Regions from separate parts of the Stenotrophomonas sp. YJH_SMC_110 genome, predicted to be linked through region 1. Evidence: predicted binding sites of a transcription regulator. Region 1 holds the regulator's gene; the other holds the start of a gene.

Evidence for each region. Region 1 encodes FliA, which starts transcription of late flagellar genes. Its sites were predicted from a motif close to TAAAGTTTNNCNNNCNNNGGCCGATAA; they were not measured.
Region 2: AC5P6H_RS10650 (methyl-accepting chemotaxis protein) is a predicted target of FliA. The motif match lies at 3,428-3,454, and genes of this name have one in related genera.

Annotation. Positions count from the first base shown of each region.
Region 1 covers NZ_JCAFSM010000013.1:26,148-33,472, reverse strand. The annotation lists gene motD (flagellar motor protein MotD) at 1-671, opposite strand, end outside; gene AC5P6H_RS18695 (flagellar motor protein) at 673-1,413, opposite strand; gene AC5P6H_RS18690 (chemotaxis protein CheA) at 1,504-3,348, opposite strand; gene AC5P6H_RS18685 (protein phosphatase CheZ) at 3,351-3,956, opposite strand; gene cheY (chemotaxis response regulator CheY) at 3,956-4,348, opposite strand; gene AC5P6H_RS18675 (RNA polymerase sigma factor FliA) at 4,406-5,152, opposite strand; gene AC5P6H_RS18670 (MinD/ParA family ATP-binding protein) at 5,149-6,036, opposite strand; gene flhF (flagellar biosynthesis GTPase FlhF) at 6,023-7,325, opposite strand, start outside.
Region 2 covers NZ_JCAFSM010000004.1:341,483-348,807, reverse strand. The annotation lists gene AC5P6H_RS10670 (hypothetical protein) at 1-262, opposite strand, end outside; gene AC5P6H_RS10665 (winged helix-turn-helix transcriptional regulator) at 732-1,178, opposite strand; gene AC5P6H_RS10660 (aromatic alcohol reductase) at 1,240-2,187, shown strand; gene AC5P6H_RS10655 (winged helix-turn-helix transcriptional regulator) at 2,966-3,214, opposite strand; gene AC5P6H_RS10650 (methyl-accepting chemotaxis protein) at 3,497-5,635, shown strand; gene AC5P6H_RS10645 (EAL domain-containing protein) at 5,691-7,268, shown strand.

The sequences.
Region 1 (7,325 bases):
CGTCCGGCCGACAGCTCCCAGTTCGAAGGGAAGGTGGCGGTGGCGATCGGCACGTTGTCGGTGTGGCCTTCCACGCGCACGCTGTTGGGCACGTCGCGCAGCACCTCGGCCAGGCTGGCCAGGGTCTGCCGCGCATGTACGTCCAGTGCGGCCGAGCCGGTGGGGAACAGGATGTCGCTGTTGATCTCGACCTCGATCCACAGTTCCGTGCGGCGCACGCTGATCATGCCGCGGTCGATCAGCGGCGCCAGGGCGGCGGTGAGGCGGTCGGCAATCGTGTTGAGCTGGCGCTCGGCACGGGCGATCTGCTCCTGGTTGTGCACCGACACCGGCATGCGCATCTGCGAGGCCATCGACGGCAGCAGCGTCGGGTCGTGCGAGGGCGCCGGCGCGGACGGTCCGATCTTGGTGCCGGACTTGATCACCGACGGGCTGTCCCAGCCGCCACCCTGCACCTGCTTGTTGCCCACCTGCACCGGATTGATCGTGCGCGGCGCGCCACCGAAGGCATCGGTGAGCGCGTCGGCCATGATCCGGTACTTGCCCTCGTTCACCGACGAGATCGCGTACATGACCACGAAGAAGGCGAGCAGCAGCGTCATCAGGTCGGCATAGGGGATCGCCCATGCTTCGTGGTTGGCGTGCTCTTCGTGGTGCTTGCGGCGGGCCATGTCAGTGCAGGAAGCCGGAGAGGTTGGTTTCGATGTTGCGCGGGTTCTCGCCCTGGGCGATCGAGATCAGGCCTTCGATGACCATTTCGCGGTCGCGCGTGTTGTGCGAGATCACGCTCTTGAGCTTGGCGGCGATCGGCAGGAACAGCAGGTTGGCCGAGGCGATGCCGTAGATCGTGGCGGTGAACGCCGCAGCGATGCCGTGGCCGAGCTTGCTCGGGTCGGCCAGGTTCTTCATCACCGCGATCAGGCCCAGCACGGCGCCGATGATGCCGAGCGTCGGTGCGTAGATGCCCATCGCTTCGAACACCTTGGCGCCGGCCTGGTCCTGGTGTTCCTGGCTGCCCAGTTCGATTTCCAGCATGTGCCGCATCGATTCGGGCTCGACACCGTCCACCAGCAGCTGCAGGCCCTTGCGCAGGAACGGGTCCTGCTGCGCTTCCACCTGCGATTCCAGGCCGAGCAGGCCCTGGCGGCGGGCGATGTTGCTCCACTCGACGATCTGCTGGATCAGTTCGCGGCGATCGCTGTGCGGCGGGCGCACGACCCAGCGCACGATCTTGAACGCATGCTTGAACACCGCCGGCGAGGTGTGCAGCAGGATCGCGGCAACGGTGCCGACGATGACGATCACGAACGCCGCAGGCGACCACAACGACGCCAGGCCGGCGCCCTTGAGGATGCTGCCACCGACCAGCGAGGCCAGGGCGAGAAAGAGTCCAATGAGGCTGAGTCTATCCATGGATCCGGTATCGGCTTGTATGAATGGGACTTGAGACACCGGTACGGGCTACTGGTGCGACTTCACGGTTTTACGGGTTCAGCAAGCGGGTCAGTCGTGCGGGCTGCGCAGGCCATCCACATCCAGGATCAGCGCCATGCGACCATCGCCGATCAAGGTTGCACCGGCGTAACCGCGCAGGCCGCGCAGGGCCTTCGGCAGTGGCTTGATGACCACTTCCTCGCGCCCACGGACCTGGTCCACGACCAGGCCGAAGCGCGCTTCGCCGGCCTGCAGCACCACGATGGTCAGCAGGGTCGATGCGGCCGGCGTCACATCCAGCCACTGCCGCAGATCGACCAGCGGCAGCGTGTGCGAACGGCGGTCGAGCACGGCACGGCCATCGAACCAGCCCAGCGAGGTGCGCGGCGCGTGCAGTACCTCCATCACGCGCGCCAGCGGCAGCGCATAGACGTCCTCGCCGGCCTGCACCAACAGGGTCGGCAGGATCGCCAGGGTCAGCGGCACGCGGATCAGGAAGCGGCTGCCGCGGCCCAGCTCCGACTGGATCTGGATCTGCCCGCTGAGTTCGCGGATGCGCGACTGCACCACGTCCATGCCGACGCCGCGTCCTGAAATATCCGTGACTTGCTGCTTGGTCGAGAAGCCGGGCAGGAACACCAGGTGCAGGCACTCCTCGCTGCTCAGGCGGGCGGCGGCTTCCGGATCGATCAGGCCCTTCTCGCGTGCCTTCGCGCGCAGCTTTTCCGGATCGATGCCGGCGCCATCGTCCTGCACCTCGATGCTGACGTAGTCACCTTCCTGCTGCGCCGACAACCGCACATGGCCCATCCGCGGCTTGCCCTGCGCTTCGCGCAGGTCGGGCATTTCCACGCCATGGTCGATGGCGTTGCGGACCAGGTGCACCAGCGGGTCGGCCAGCGCTTCGACCAGGTTGCGGTCGAGCTCGGTCTCGGCGCCGATCAGCTCCAGGTCCACTTCCTTCTTCAGCGAGCGGGCGACGTCGCGGGCGACCTTGGGGAAGCGCGAGAATACCTTGCCCACCGGCTGCATGCGGGTGCGCATCACCGCCGACTGCAGGCGCGCGGTGGCGATGTCCAGGGTGGACACGGCGCGGTCCAGCTCCTCGTCGCGCAGGCGCGCACGCAGGGTCTTGAGCCGGTTGCGCGACAGCACCAGTTCGCCGATCAGGTTGACGATCGCATCCAGGCGCTTGGTGTCCACGCGCACGGTGTGTTCGGCTTCGGCCAGCGGCTTGGCGGCCGGCTTGGCCACCGGTGCCGGTGCGGTGGCCGGGCGCGGGGCGGCGATCGGTGCCGGCGCCACCGCAGCCGCGGGCCTGGCGCCGGGTGCGGCGCCACCGTGCAGCTGGTCGAGCAGGGCTTCGAACTCATCTTCGCTGATCAGGCCGTCGTCGGCCTTCTTTGCCGGCGCCACCGCAGTCGGTGCGTTGCCACCGTGCAGCTGGTCGAGCAGCGCCTCGAACTCGTCGTCGGTGATCAGGTCGCCGGCACCGGCCGCCGGTGCGGCGGCAGCGGCGGCAGGCGCTGCTGCACCGCCATGCACGTCGAACTGGGCGATCAGGTCCGGCGGTGCATAGCCCGGCTCGGTGCCGGAAGACACGGCATCGAGCATCGACTGCAGGTAGTCCAGCGATTGCTGGGCGGCGTCGAAGTGATGGGCCTGCAGCACGGCCTGGCCGGCACGTGCAGCGCCCAGCGCCTCTTCAGCGGCGTGGCACAGCTCGACCATGGCGGTGACACCGAGGAAACCCGCGCCGCCCTTGAGCGTGTGGTAGCCCCGGAACACCGCGTTGAGCTGTTCGGTGTCCTGCGGTGCCTGCTCCAGCGACACCAGCTGTTCGCCGAGGCGATCCAGGATTTCCTGTGCCTCGATGATGAAATCGGCAGTGATGTCGTCGGATACCGCGCTCATGCTTACAGCCCCAGATCCGACAACAGGTCGTCGGCGTCGTTCTGCGAGACCGCGTGGCGGTCCAGTCCCTTCAGTGCCGGCCCGGCCAGTTCCGGGTCGGTGCGATGCTGTTCCGGCGGCAGGCCGAGCGCGCCGAAGCCTTCATGCACGCGGCGGACGATGCCGACCACGCGACGGATGATCTGCCCGGTCAGGTCCTGGTAGCTCTGGGTCAGGGCGATCTCGGTCAGGTTGTGGCGGATGCGCTCCAGCTGCACGTCCTGGCCTGGCTGCAGGCCTTCGGCGCGCAGCTGCTCGGTCAGGCTGCGGCATTCCTCGGCCAGGTCCAGGGTGCGGTGGGTAGCGTGTTCGGTCATCGCCACCACGTGGTCCAGACGTGCGCACGCATCGTCCAGTTCGCCGGCCTCGCTGGGCACGGTCGGCAGTTCGCCCAGGGCCTGCCCCAGCTCGCGGGCCAGCCGCGAGAGGCCACTCATCATCGGCTGCGTGCGCAGCGCGACCAGTCCGTCGATGCGTTGCCGCCAGGCGGCTTCGTCACCGGACTCCAGGGCATCCAGGGCTTCCTGCAGGCGCAGGGCGAGGGCGTTCTTGTCGACCGTGGTATCCATCAGGCGCTGGCCGCCAGGCGTTCGAAGATCTTGCCCAGCTTCTCTTCCAGCGTCTGCGCGGTGAACGGCTTGATGATGTAGCCGTTCACGCCGTTCTGGGCCGCTTCGATGATCTGCTCGCGCTTGGCTTCGGCGGTGACCATCAGCACGGGCAGGGTCTTCAGCTTGGCGTCGGCACGGATCGCCTTGAGCAGTTCGATGCCGGTCATCACCGGCATGTTCCAGTCGGTGACGACGAAATCGAAGGGCTGGCTCTGCAGCAGCGACAGCGCGGCATGCCCGTCCTCGGCTTCGGCGGTGTTGGTGAAGCCCAGATCGCCCAGCAGGTTCTTGACGATTCGACGCATGGTCGAGAAGTCGTCGACGATGAGGATGCGCATGTTCTTGTTCAAAGCAGAGTTCCTTTGTTGTTCATTCCGGGCGGCCGGGGGCAGTCGCCTCGGGGATGTTCATTCTTCCAGGCCGGCGTCGACGGCCTCGAAAATCTTCAGGCGGCCGCGCAGGCGCAGCACGGCCTGGCCATGGATCTGGCAGACCCGCGACTCGCTCACGCCGAGCACCGCGCCGATCTCCTTCAGGTTCAGCTCCTGCTCGTAGTACAGCGAGAGCACCAGCTGTTCGCGCTCGGGCAGGTGGCCGATGGCCTTGCCCAGCTCGCGACCGAACTCGCCGCGCTCCAGCACCTGTTGTGGAGTCGGGCCGCCCTGGGCGACGGTATCCAGTTCGCCCTGGTCTTCGATGCGCGACTCCAGGCTCAGCACCTGGCCACGTGCGGCGTCTTCCATCAGGCGCAGGTATTCCGGCAGCGGCATCTCCATCGCGGCGGCCACTTCGGTGGCGCTGGCGGCACGGCCCGTGCTCTGTTCCAGGCGGCGGATGGTGGCGGCGGCGTCGCGTGCACGGCGGTGCACCGAGCGCGGCACCCAGTCGCCACGGCGGATCTCGTCGATCATCGAGCCGCGGATGCGGATCGAGGCATAGGTCTCGAACGAGGCGCCCTGGTCGGCGTCGTAGCTGCGCGAGGCTTCGATCAGGCCCATCATGCCGGCCTGGATCAGATCATCGACTTCGACGCTGGCCGGCAGGCGCGCGGCCAGGTGGTGGGCGATGCGTCGCACCAGGTCCGAATGCTGGGCGATGACCTCGTTGGCCGCCGAGCGCTGGACTTCCCTGTACTGGTGGGCTGCGCCTTTCATGCGGCCACCCCACGCTGCTTGAGGATGCGTTCGAGGAAGAACTCGACGCCACCGCGCGGTTCGGTCGGTGCCTGCCAGCGCGCGGTGCGGCGTGCGATCTCGGTGATCGCCAGCGCCGACGGGCTGGACGGATAGGCCTTCACCACCGGCTGCTGGCGCTGCACCGACAGGCGCAGCCAGTCATCCTGCGGCACGCAGCCCAGGTAGTTCAGCGAGACATCGGCGAGGAACTTCTCGCAGACGCGGGTCAGCTTCTCGTACAGCACGCGGCCCTCGTTCGGGTCGCGCACCATGTTGGCCACCACCTGGATGCGGTCCACGCCGCGCTCGCGCGACAGCACCTTGATCAGTGCGTAGGCGTCGGTGATCGAGGCCGGTTCGTCACAGACCACCACCACGGTGTCCTGCGCGGCCTGGCAGAAGGTCAGCACGCCGTCGGTGATGCCGGCGGCGGTATCGACCACCATGATGTCCAGCTCGCGTTCCAGTTCGGAGAACACGTTGACCAGGCCGACATGCTCGGCCGGGGCAAGCTCGGCCATGTGCCGGCGGCCGGAAGCGGCCGGGACCACCAGCACGCCGTTCGGGCCTTCGACGATGACGTCGTCCAGCGAGCAGCGGCCGGCCACCAGGTCGGCCAGCGTAAAGGTGGGGTTCAAGCCCAGGATCACGTCGATGTTGGCCAGGCCCAGGTCGGCGTCCAGCAGCAGCGTGCGCTTGCCCATGCCCGCCAGCGCCACCGCCAGGTTGGCGGACACATTCGTCTTGCCCACGCCGCCCTTGCCGCCGGTCACCGCGATGGTGCGCACAGGGCCGAGCGGCTCGCTGCGGGTGGCCGACAGCGGGAAGGTCTTGGTCAGCTTGGCGTACTCACGCGACGGCATGGTTCAACTCCGGGTTGCAGGGCATATCGGCCGCTCGGCGCAAATCTTCAAGGCGAAGTACAAGATTGGCTGCACTGGCCCGGTGCAGGTCCTCCGGGACGTCCTGGCCATCGGTCACCCAGGTGATCGGCAGGGCGTGGTCCACGGCCACCGACAGGGCGTTGCCGAAGCGGCCGGTCTCGTCCAGCTTGCTCAGCACCAGGCCCTGCAGGTTGGCCGCACCGAAGCGGCGCACCACCTCGTCCATGTCGCCGAAGCTGGTGTTGGCCGGCAGCACCAGCAGGGTGCGCACCTGGCGCGCGGCGCGCAGCCACTGCAGCTGGGCGGCCAGGGCACGGTCGCGCGGGCCCAGGCCGGCGGTATCGATCAGCACCAGCTTGTAGTCCTTCAAGCGTTCCAGCAGCTGGTCCAGGTCGGTGCCGCTGTTGGCCTCGTGCACGGCGATGCCGAGCTGGCGGCCGTAGCCATACAGCTGTTCACGGGCGCCGATGCGGGTGGTGTCGGTGGTGACCAGGGCGACGTCACGCGGGGCCTGCTTCTCGGCGAAGCGCGAGGCCAGCTTGGCGATGGTGGTGGTCTTGCCGGCGCCGGTCGGGCCGACCAGCGCGATCACGCCGCCTTCCTCCAGCGGGTCGACCGGGGCGATCGGCAGCTTGCGCGAGATCAGCCCCAGCATCAGGCCGCGGCCACGATGGGCTTCGGTTTCCAGCGGGATCTGCATGGCCACGTCGCGGGCCAGCCCGGCGTCGAAACCGTACTCGTCCATCAGGTCCAGCGCGGTGGCGCGCACCGGGCTGCCACGCAGGCGCTCGTCGGTGAAGCGGTTCATCTCGCGCTCGATCACCTGGCGCATGCCGGCCACTTCCTGGCGCAGCTGGCGGATCTCGGCGTCGTCCTGGGCAACCACGGTCAGCGTCGGTGCCGGGGCCAGCATGGGGGCCGGGCTGGCTTCGATAGCGGCTTCGACCGCTGCCGGTTCGCTGGCGGCGATCCCGGGCTGCGCGTCGATCACGGCAGCGGTCGGCAGCGGCGGCGGCTGCACGGCCGGGGCCACGCTTTCGTGATGCGCCTCGTGCGGCGGGTCGATCTGGAAGCGCGCGCGGTTGGCCGGCACGGTGGCGGCCGGTGCAACGATGGCCTCGGCGAACGGGGCGAAGATCTGTTCCGGCGGTGCCGGTTCGTTGACGGCGGCGCGGGCCAGGGTGGCGGCGAAGCCGGTGCTGCCCCGGGTCGGCACGATCTCGTCGGCGCTGTCCAGGGTGCGGCCGGTGGCACCGACGGCGGCGCGG
Region 2 (7,325 bases), on a different contig from region 1:
TGCCAACGATGAGGTTGGCGCCTTGGCAGCGCACCTCTATACCAAGCTGGCCGGTATAGCGATGCGCGGCCCGAGCCGCCACGTCGTCTGAATACAGTGCGCGATCAATAATGAATTGCGAGCGTTCCATTGCCCATCCCCCTTTGATGCACGAACTGTGCTCCTGACCGGGCGCTGTTGCAAGTTCGGCAGTCGGAAGTCCCACTTGCTGCAGATTCCCTGTCTCCACAAAGAGCAGCGGTAGCTTGGGGCCTTCTTTCAAGCGCTGGACGCCCGCAGCCTATGCTCCGGAATGAAGCCAAACAAGCTTCTTTGCAGAGGATGGGCGGCCATGAGAGACATTGTCTTTCGGTCTTAATGGCGCCGATCGTGGAAGCGCGATATGCGGGCTTGACCGAGCCGATAGTGCTTACTCGCAACTACTTGGGGCAGCGACCTGCTCCTTGATGCGCAGGCAGTGATCTTTCAACGTTGGATTGAGCGCAAGTGCCGGCATTGCCGCCGCATCAGCGTGGAGTGCGAGCAGCTGGCTTTATCGGGCGAATCTGACACCCAAGTGCGGAGCCTGGTCGATATTAATCAACAATCTCCATGCCAGCCCAGCTGAGCGAATAGCCCGGGGCAGGAATGCCGCAGCGGCACAAAAGAAGGCGCCGCGCTCGTGACAGATAATCAAGAGCTCTCCAGCAATCGTGCTGAAGCGATAACTGAGCTTAGTTAGGTCGTTCTGTTCAGGCCTCGTCGCGTGGCAGCTTTCTATCGAACCTTTCTCGTGCGGATCGAAAGCTGCTGACGTTCTCTACAATCCAAGTCCAAAGAGGGACCATTCGAACCAGGAGCTCATATCCAGAGTCGGAGAGTGCATATTCGACATGGGGCACCACTTCATCGAACTCGCGACGCACTACCAGCCCATCGCGCTCCAAATGGCGAAGCGTACGGGTCAGCATGCGTTGCGTGATTCCGTGCATCCGACGGCCGATCTCTGCATGTCGAAGCTGACCATAAACGCCTAGTGTATGAATGACACCTAGCGACCAACGGCTGCCTGCATGGGCAAGGACCTCTCGACGAAGCCCATCGTCATCATCTCGAAGTCCATCGCAGACCGTCTGGGAGTACTGAAGGATGTCTTCTCTACGGAGATTGTCTGACGGCAGTATCACGCGTGTGCCCATCTTTCGCGCCAGTTCACGGGCTGGCAGTATACCGGAAAGACAAGCTGAAGTGAGTGCAGTGATGAATAATGTGAATTATGACGTTAAGTCGAGAAATATTCTTGTATTGGGAGCGGGTGAGCTCGGTATGCCGGTGCTGCGCAGTCTGGCGCGTCGTGCGAAGGAAGTTGATGGAGCAAAAATAAGTGTCCTGCTTCGCGAAAGTGCCGTCAAATCGGGCAATCCGTCCAAGCAGAAGGATATTTCAGATATTCGTAATGCGGGTATCGAAATTGTGCTGGGGGATTTGGTGGATGACTCGATCGATGAGTTGGCTTCTCTCTTCTCCCGCTACGATACTGTGATCGGCTGTGCTGGCTACGCTGCGGGCATCAACACGCCTATGAAGCTTGCCAAGGCCGCGCTCCAGTCTGGCATTCCGCGCTACTTCCCATGGCAGTTCGGGGTGGACTTCGAGGCGATCGGTCGTGGTGGTCCGCAGGATATCTTCGATGCGCAGCTGGACGTTCGCGAGTTGCTGCGGTCGCAAGACAGGACCGATTGGGTCATCATCTCGACAGGTATGTTCATGAGCTACTTGTTTGAGCCCGAGTTTGGCGTGGTTGATCTCGAGAACAGTGAGGTCCACGCGCTGGGTAGTCTTGATAATGCTGTTACGCTAACAACACCCGATGATATTGGCCGCCTAACTGCGGAGATCGTGTTCTTTGATCCAACGATTCGTAATGAGATTGTCTTCTTGGCTGGCGACACCGTCACCTATGGTGAAGTTGCGGATAAATTGGAGGCTGGTCTTGGTCGATCCTTCAAGCGTTCCGTCTGGACGGTGCCTTTCCTCTTGGAAGAGCTGAAGAACGATCCCAAGAACATGATGCGCAAATACCGGGCTGCATTCGCCATCGGCCGCGGCATGTCTTGGTCGAAGGCCGGGACATTTAATGAGCGCGAAGGCATTCCGGTCACGGACGTGTCAGCGCTGATCGCCGCTGAGCTGGGAGGTGTTAAATAGCTTGCCTGGGCTAGTCGTCGTCCTCGCTGGGCAACTGGCGGTAGAGAGGTAGTCCTTGCTAGATCTGCGGCGAGTTACTTGAGGTGCTGATCACAGCGTCTGTTTAGTAATGCCAAGTGGTTCCACAGATTAGGTGGGAGTCATGTGTGTCCCTGAGGTCCGCTACTTGCGCTGATTCAGGAGCCGCTCAGCGCCGGATAGCCCACCTGCGATGAGCGAGCGATGCCGCTTGGCGGTTGATTTTGATAGGCGGTCGGCCTGAAGTTCACTTCATGTTGCCTCCAACACCGAGGTATCACGCCAACGCGGCCGCCCTCCGGGGCGGACCGCGGCTTTGATGACACCAGGAGAGAGCTTGTGCGTACCGAGCTCCAGTTGTAGACGGAGCTAGATTCTCCGCCACGGGCATCGAGGAGGCCGTCAAGTAGCTGGGAGTGCCGAAGGGCTCGTTCTGCTACTACTTCGACAGCAAGGAAGCCTACGACCTTGTCCATCTGAGCGATCAGCCCAAGGGGGCTTGACTGCCCCAGCGGCACTCAAAGGCGCTCTGGTCGAGCCAGGCATCCATGAACTCTCCAGCAAGCACGCTCAGTCAATAGTTGAGCCCAGAGAGATCGCTCTGTTCAAACCTCTTCGCGTGACAGCTTGCTGGCGAACGGCTCTCGTACGAATCGAAGGCTGTTGAGGATTCTCTCCAATCCAAGTCCAAAGAGGAAATAATTGAGCCAAGATTTCGTCTCTCGGGTCAGCAAGTGCATATTCGACTCGGGGTGCCAGCTCATCTAAGTAGTGACGCACTTACCAGCCCATCGCGCTCCAAATGGCGAAACCTACGGGTCAGCATGCGTTGTGTAATCCCGTGCATCCGACGTCCGATCTCTGCAGGACGAAGCCAACCATTGAAGCCGAGTTGGTTATGCGTGTGTATCCCTGCCTCCGTCCGGGAATATCCATTCAATGGGAGATGGTCAGGGGCAATGTGGACCTCTCCCCTGACAGGAGGCGCCGCCTGCCTCGAGGGGGGCATGTCCTTGCCTTCGCTGGCAACTATGGACAAGTCATGGACAAACGAAAGATACATGTTCCTGCTGATTTCGATGGCGCGCAGCTGTAAACGGGCAGGACCGACTCTTTGGATACGCAGCGCCTGTCAAGAAAGGTGGTGAACGTCGCGCAATGTCGCTTATATGGTGGTCATTGCGAAAAGTCCAGGTGGGGTGCTACTCCGCTGTGGGAGGGCTAAGGTTGTGCCGGATGGGGCCGATCACTGGCCCGCTGACGTTGTCGGCCAGGAGCCAACTCCTCCCCCATGAAAGGTGTGAATGTGAAGAATTTCTTGATGCGGTTCAGGGTCGGTACCCGCTTGAGTGCCGCCTTCGCTATCTTGATCGCGGTTGCGATGTCCATCGTTGCGTCCGGTCTTTGGACGCTGTCCCGTGCTGAGCGAAGCATGGACTCGATAGTCAAAGAGAGCATGGAGCGCATTCGACTCTCCAAATCCATGGCAAGCGCGAACATGCAGATCAGTATCTCGTTGCGTGAACTGATCATGCTGCAGGACAAGGATGTCCAGGCATCCTTGATGCGAAAGATCGCCGAGCAGCGGAAGGTGTACGACGAGGCTCGTGATGCCCTCTACGCAACCCCTGCCGACGAGGAAGGGAAGAGGATTCGTGCCGTCATCACCGAAAAGCGACTCGCAGCGCGTCGGGTCAATGACTCAGTTGTCGAGGCGGCCTCGCAGGGTGACGTAGTTCAGGCTACTAAGCTTCTCGCAGAAGGAGATGTGCTCCTCAATGAGTGGCAAGCTGCCATCTTTGCCAACGCGGAGCTTCAGGAGCGCTTGGCGGACGCAAGCTATCGTGAGGCACAAGCCGCGAGCGCCAGCGGTCGCACGATGCTTATCACAGCCGGGCTTCTCGCGATCGTGCTCAGCATCGCGTTGGCAATTGCGATCACGCGCAGTTTGACCGTTCCTTTGGAGCAAGCCACAAGAACTGCCAATGCCATTGCATTGGGGGGCATCGAGAACTTAATCAAGGTGGAGGGACGAGACGAGACAGCAGCACTGTTGAGAAGCATGAGCGCGATGCAGGATCGCATCAAGGCTCTCATCGCTGATCAGGAGGAAATGGCCTCTGCTCAGGCCGAAGGGCGGACGTCCCATCGTATTGATAGCTCCCGTCATCCGGGTGCCTTTGGCCAGCTCGCAATTGACACCAACGCCATGGTTGAGCGCTCCAACATGCTGATCGAACAGATCGTCGACATCGCTCAGCATTACGCGATAGGGGACATGAGCGTACGGATGGAGGCTCTGCCCGGAGATCAGACCGCTATCACAGAAGCTATGGAGACCACACGAAGCAATTTGTTGGCGATCAACGAGGAGATTCGTCGTCTTGTTCAAGCCGCGGCATTGGGGGACTTTTCACAACGCGGAACTTCAGATGGCTTTAGTCACAGCTTCCGAGAGATGATCGATAACCTTAACCAGATGTTCGACGTCAGCGACCGAAGCCTTTCGAGTATCGCGAGTCTGCTGGGGGCGGTGGCTCAAGGCGATCTGACCTACCGTGTAGCCGGCCAGTTCAGTGGCGTTTTCGCCAAAATGCGTGATGCCGCGAACTCCTCCTCGGAGCAGCTTGGCAGCATCGTACGAGGCATCCAGGACGGAGCCGGAGTCATTCGGGTGTCCGCCGCGGAAGTGAGCAAGGGAAGCTCGGACCTGTCACGTCGCACGGAGCAGCAGGCGGCGAACCTGGAGGAGACGGCTGCGTCGATGGAGGAGTTGACTTCCACGGTGCGCCAGAACGCGGATCATGCCTTGCAGGCTAGCAAACTCGCTTCGGACGCTGGTGAACTTGCCCTTCAGGGGGGCCGCGCCGTTGATCGGGCAATGGAAAGGATGGAAAAGGTTGAGGGGTCGTCTCAGCGCATCGCAGACATCACCACGGTGATCGATGGGATTGCCTTCCAAACCAACATACTAGCGCTGAACGCGGCCGTGGAGGCTGCTAGGGCAGGGGACCAAGGTCGGGGGTTTGCAGTGGTTGCAAGCGAGGTCCGGACGCTGGCCCAGCGCAGCGCTGAGGCAGCGAAGGAGATCAAGCAACTCATTGATCGCTCGGTCCAGGATGTGGTCGACAGCTCGAACGAGGTCCGGCAGACGGGGGCCACCATCCATCAGGTCGTTGAGAGCGTCCAGCGCGTACGCGACATGATCACGGAGATATCCGCAGCCTCCCAAGAACAGACTGCGGGCATTGAACAGGTTAACCAGGCGGTGATGCAGATGGACGAGGTGACACAGCAGAATGCTGCATTGGTGGAAGAGGCCTCAGCAGCAGCCGGTGCCGTCGAAGACCAGGCCGATGGGCTTGCTCAGGCAGTCGCATTCTTTAAGGTAAATACTGAGTTCCGCCCCCGTTTGGTTCACGCCAGTTGAGTCCGATCCCGCCGGATAGCAATCTGTCCGGCGGGTCCTAACCCCGGAGTCAGGAATGCGCAAGTCATCCGCTAAGCGGCGATCTTTGCGATGGGCACTTCTCCGTTCAGCGCCTTTTCTTCTGGGGATAGCCGTGGTCGCGAGCACTCTGGCGGCGGCCCAGTTGGCAGTCACGCAGCGGGCTAAAGTTGAACTTGCCGACTATACGGTCGTTCTCTTGGAACACGCTCAAGATGTTGCCCGTGCCGGCGTTGATGGGTTGAACAAGGCGCTGTTGATAGATGCCGCGCCCTGTGGAGATGAGGACTTAGCCGAGCTGCGTCTCATAGCGTTTCACTCCCGCTACATTAAGGATGTTGGGAGATTGAGCAACGGGCGATTGATATGTACAGCAATATGGGGGCGCCTTCCTACGCCTGTAAAGCTTGTCGCTCCGAATCGCCTCGTTCGAGGCTATTCGCTCTGGCGGAGCGTGGCCGCCCCTGGCGATGGGCGCATCAAAGTGGACCTCGCGTCGTACGGAAACGCCATTGTGACCACGGCTCCAACGGCGTTTGAGCGAGTGGCAGTGCCCATGGAGGGGGGCGGAGCATTGGTGGTCACGCGAGACGGCAGACACCGGTTTCAATCCTTTGGCGCAGTGCAGGAAATGTCGCGGGGCACGAACGGGGCGTTGACTCCATCTGCCGGGCACGTCGCCACACGCGCCTGCAGCAGTGAGTTCGATATCTGCGTCGTTGCCCAAGCCGCATCCGGCAGCCTATGGAACGAACCTTCTTGGACAGTTACGTCCATCCTTGCGCTGGCTCTGGCTGGAGGAGCAGGGTCAGGGGCTCTACTGAAGGTCTTCCAAGGGCGGCGGGAAGCTCTGGACCTAATGCTGACTCGCGCAATCAGGCACGGAGACATCGACTTGGTCTACCAACCACTGCGACGCTTGTCTGACCGTCAGATGATCGGTGTCGAGGTCTTGGCTCGTTGGCGGACACTGACTGGATCCGATGTTTCGCCCGACACCTTCGTACCCATGGCGGAACACCTGAAACTCGGCACTGAGCTGGCGAAGGTGGTGGTCGCGAAAAGCCTAGATGAGATTGGATGGCGCCTACGATGTGGGGACGGCTTCTACGCAAGCATCAACCTGTCTGCCCAGGACATTCTGAGCATCGGACTAAGACAGTTTCTGCTTGCGCAGACAAAGATTTATGGAGTTTCGGCATCCGCCATAGTCCTAGAGCTGACAGAGCGATCCACTGCCTCTCAGCAGCTGCTGATAGAGGCGCTGCGCGAGCTGGAGCAGGCGGGCTTCAGGGTGTACCTGGACGATTTTGGAACTGGCTACTCGAACTTCGCCTATCTGGCTGACCTTCCTCTCGCAGGGCTGAAGATGGACCGCCGGCTCACCAGAGCTGCAGGCACTCATTCTCCGGCGAGCCATGCCGTTGAAGCCATCTGCGCAATGGCTAAGGCGCTGAAGCTGCCGCTTGTAGCCGAAGGCGTTGAAACCGAGCAGCAGGCGATTGCAATGTGCCGGCTCGTTCCCGACGCCGTTGGTCAAGGCTGGTTCTTAGGAAAGCCATGCAAGGCCGGCGCATTGCCCGCAGGTGAGAAGTTTGAAGGGCGACATCTGTGAAAGTTGGGCCCAGGACAACACAGAGCGGCGCTCCTCAGAAGGCCAGCGCGCAATGGA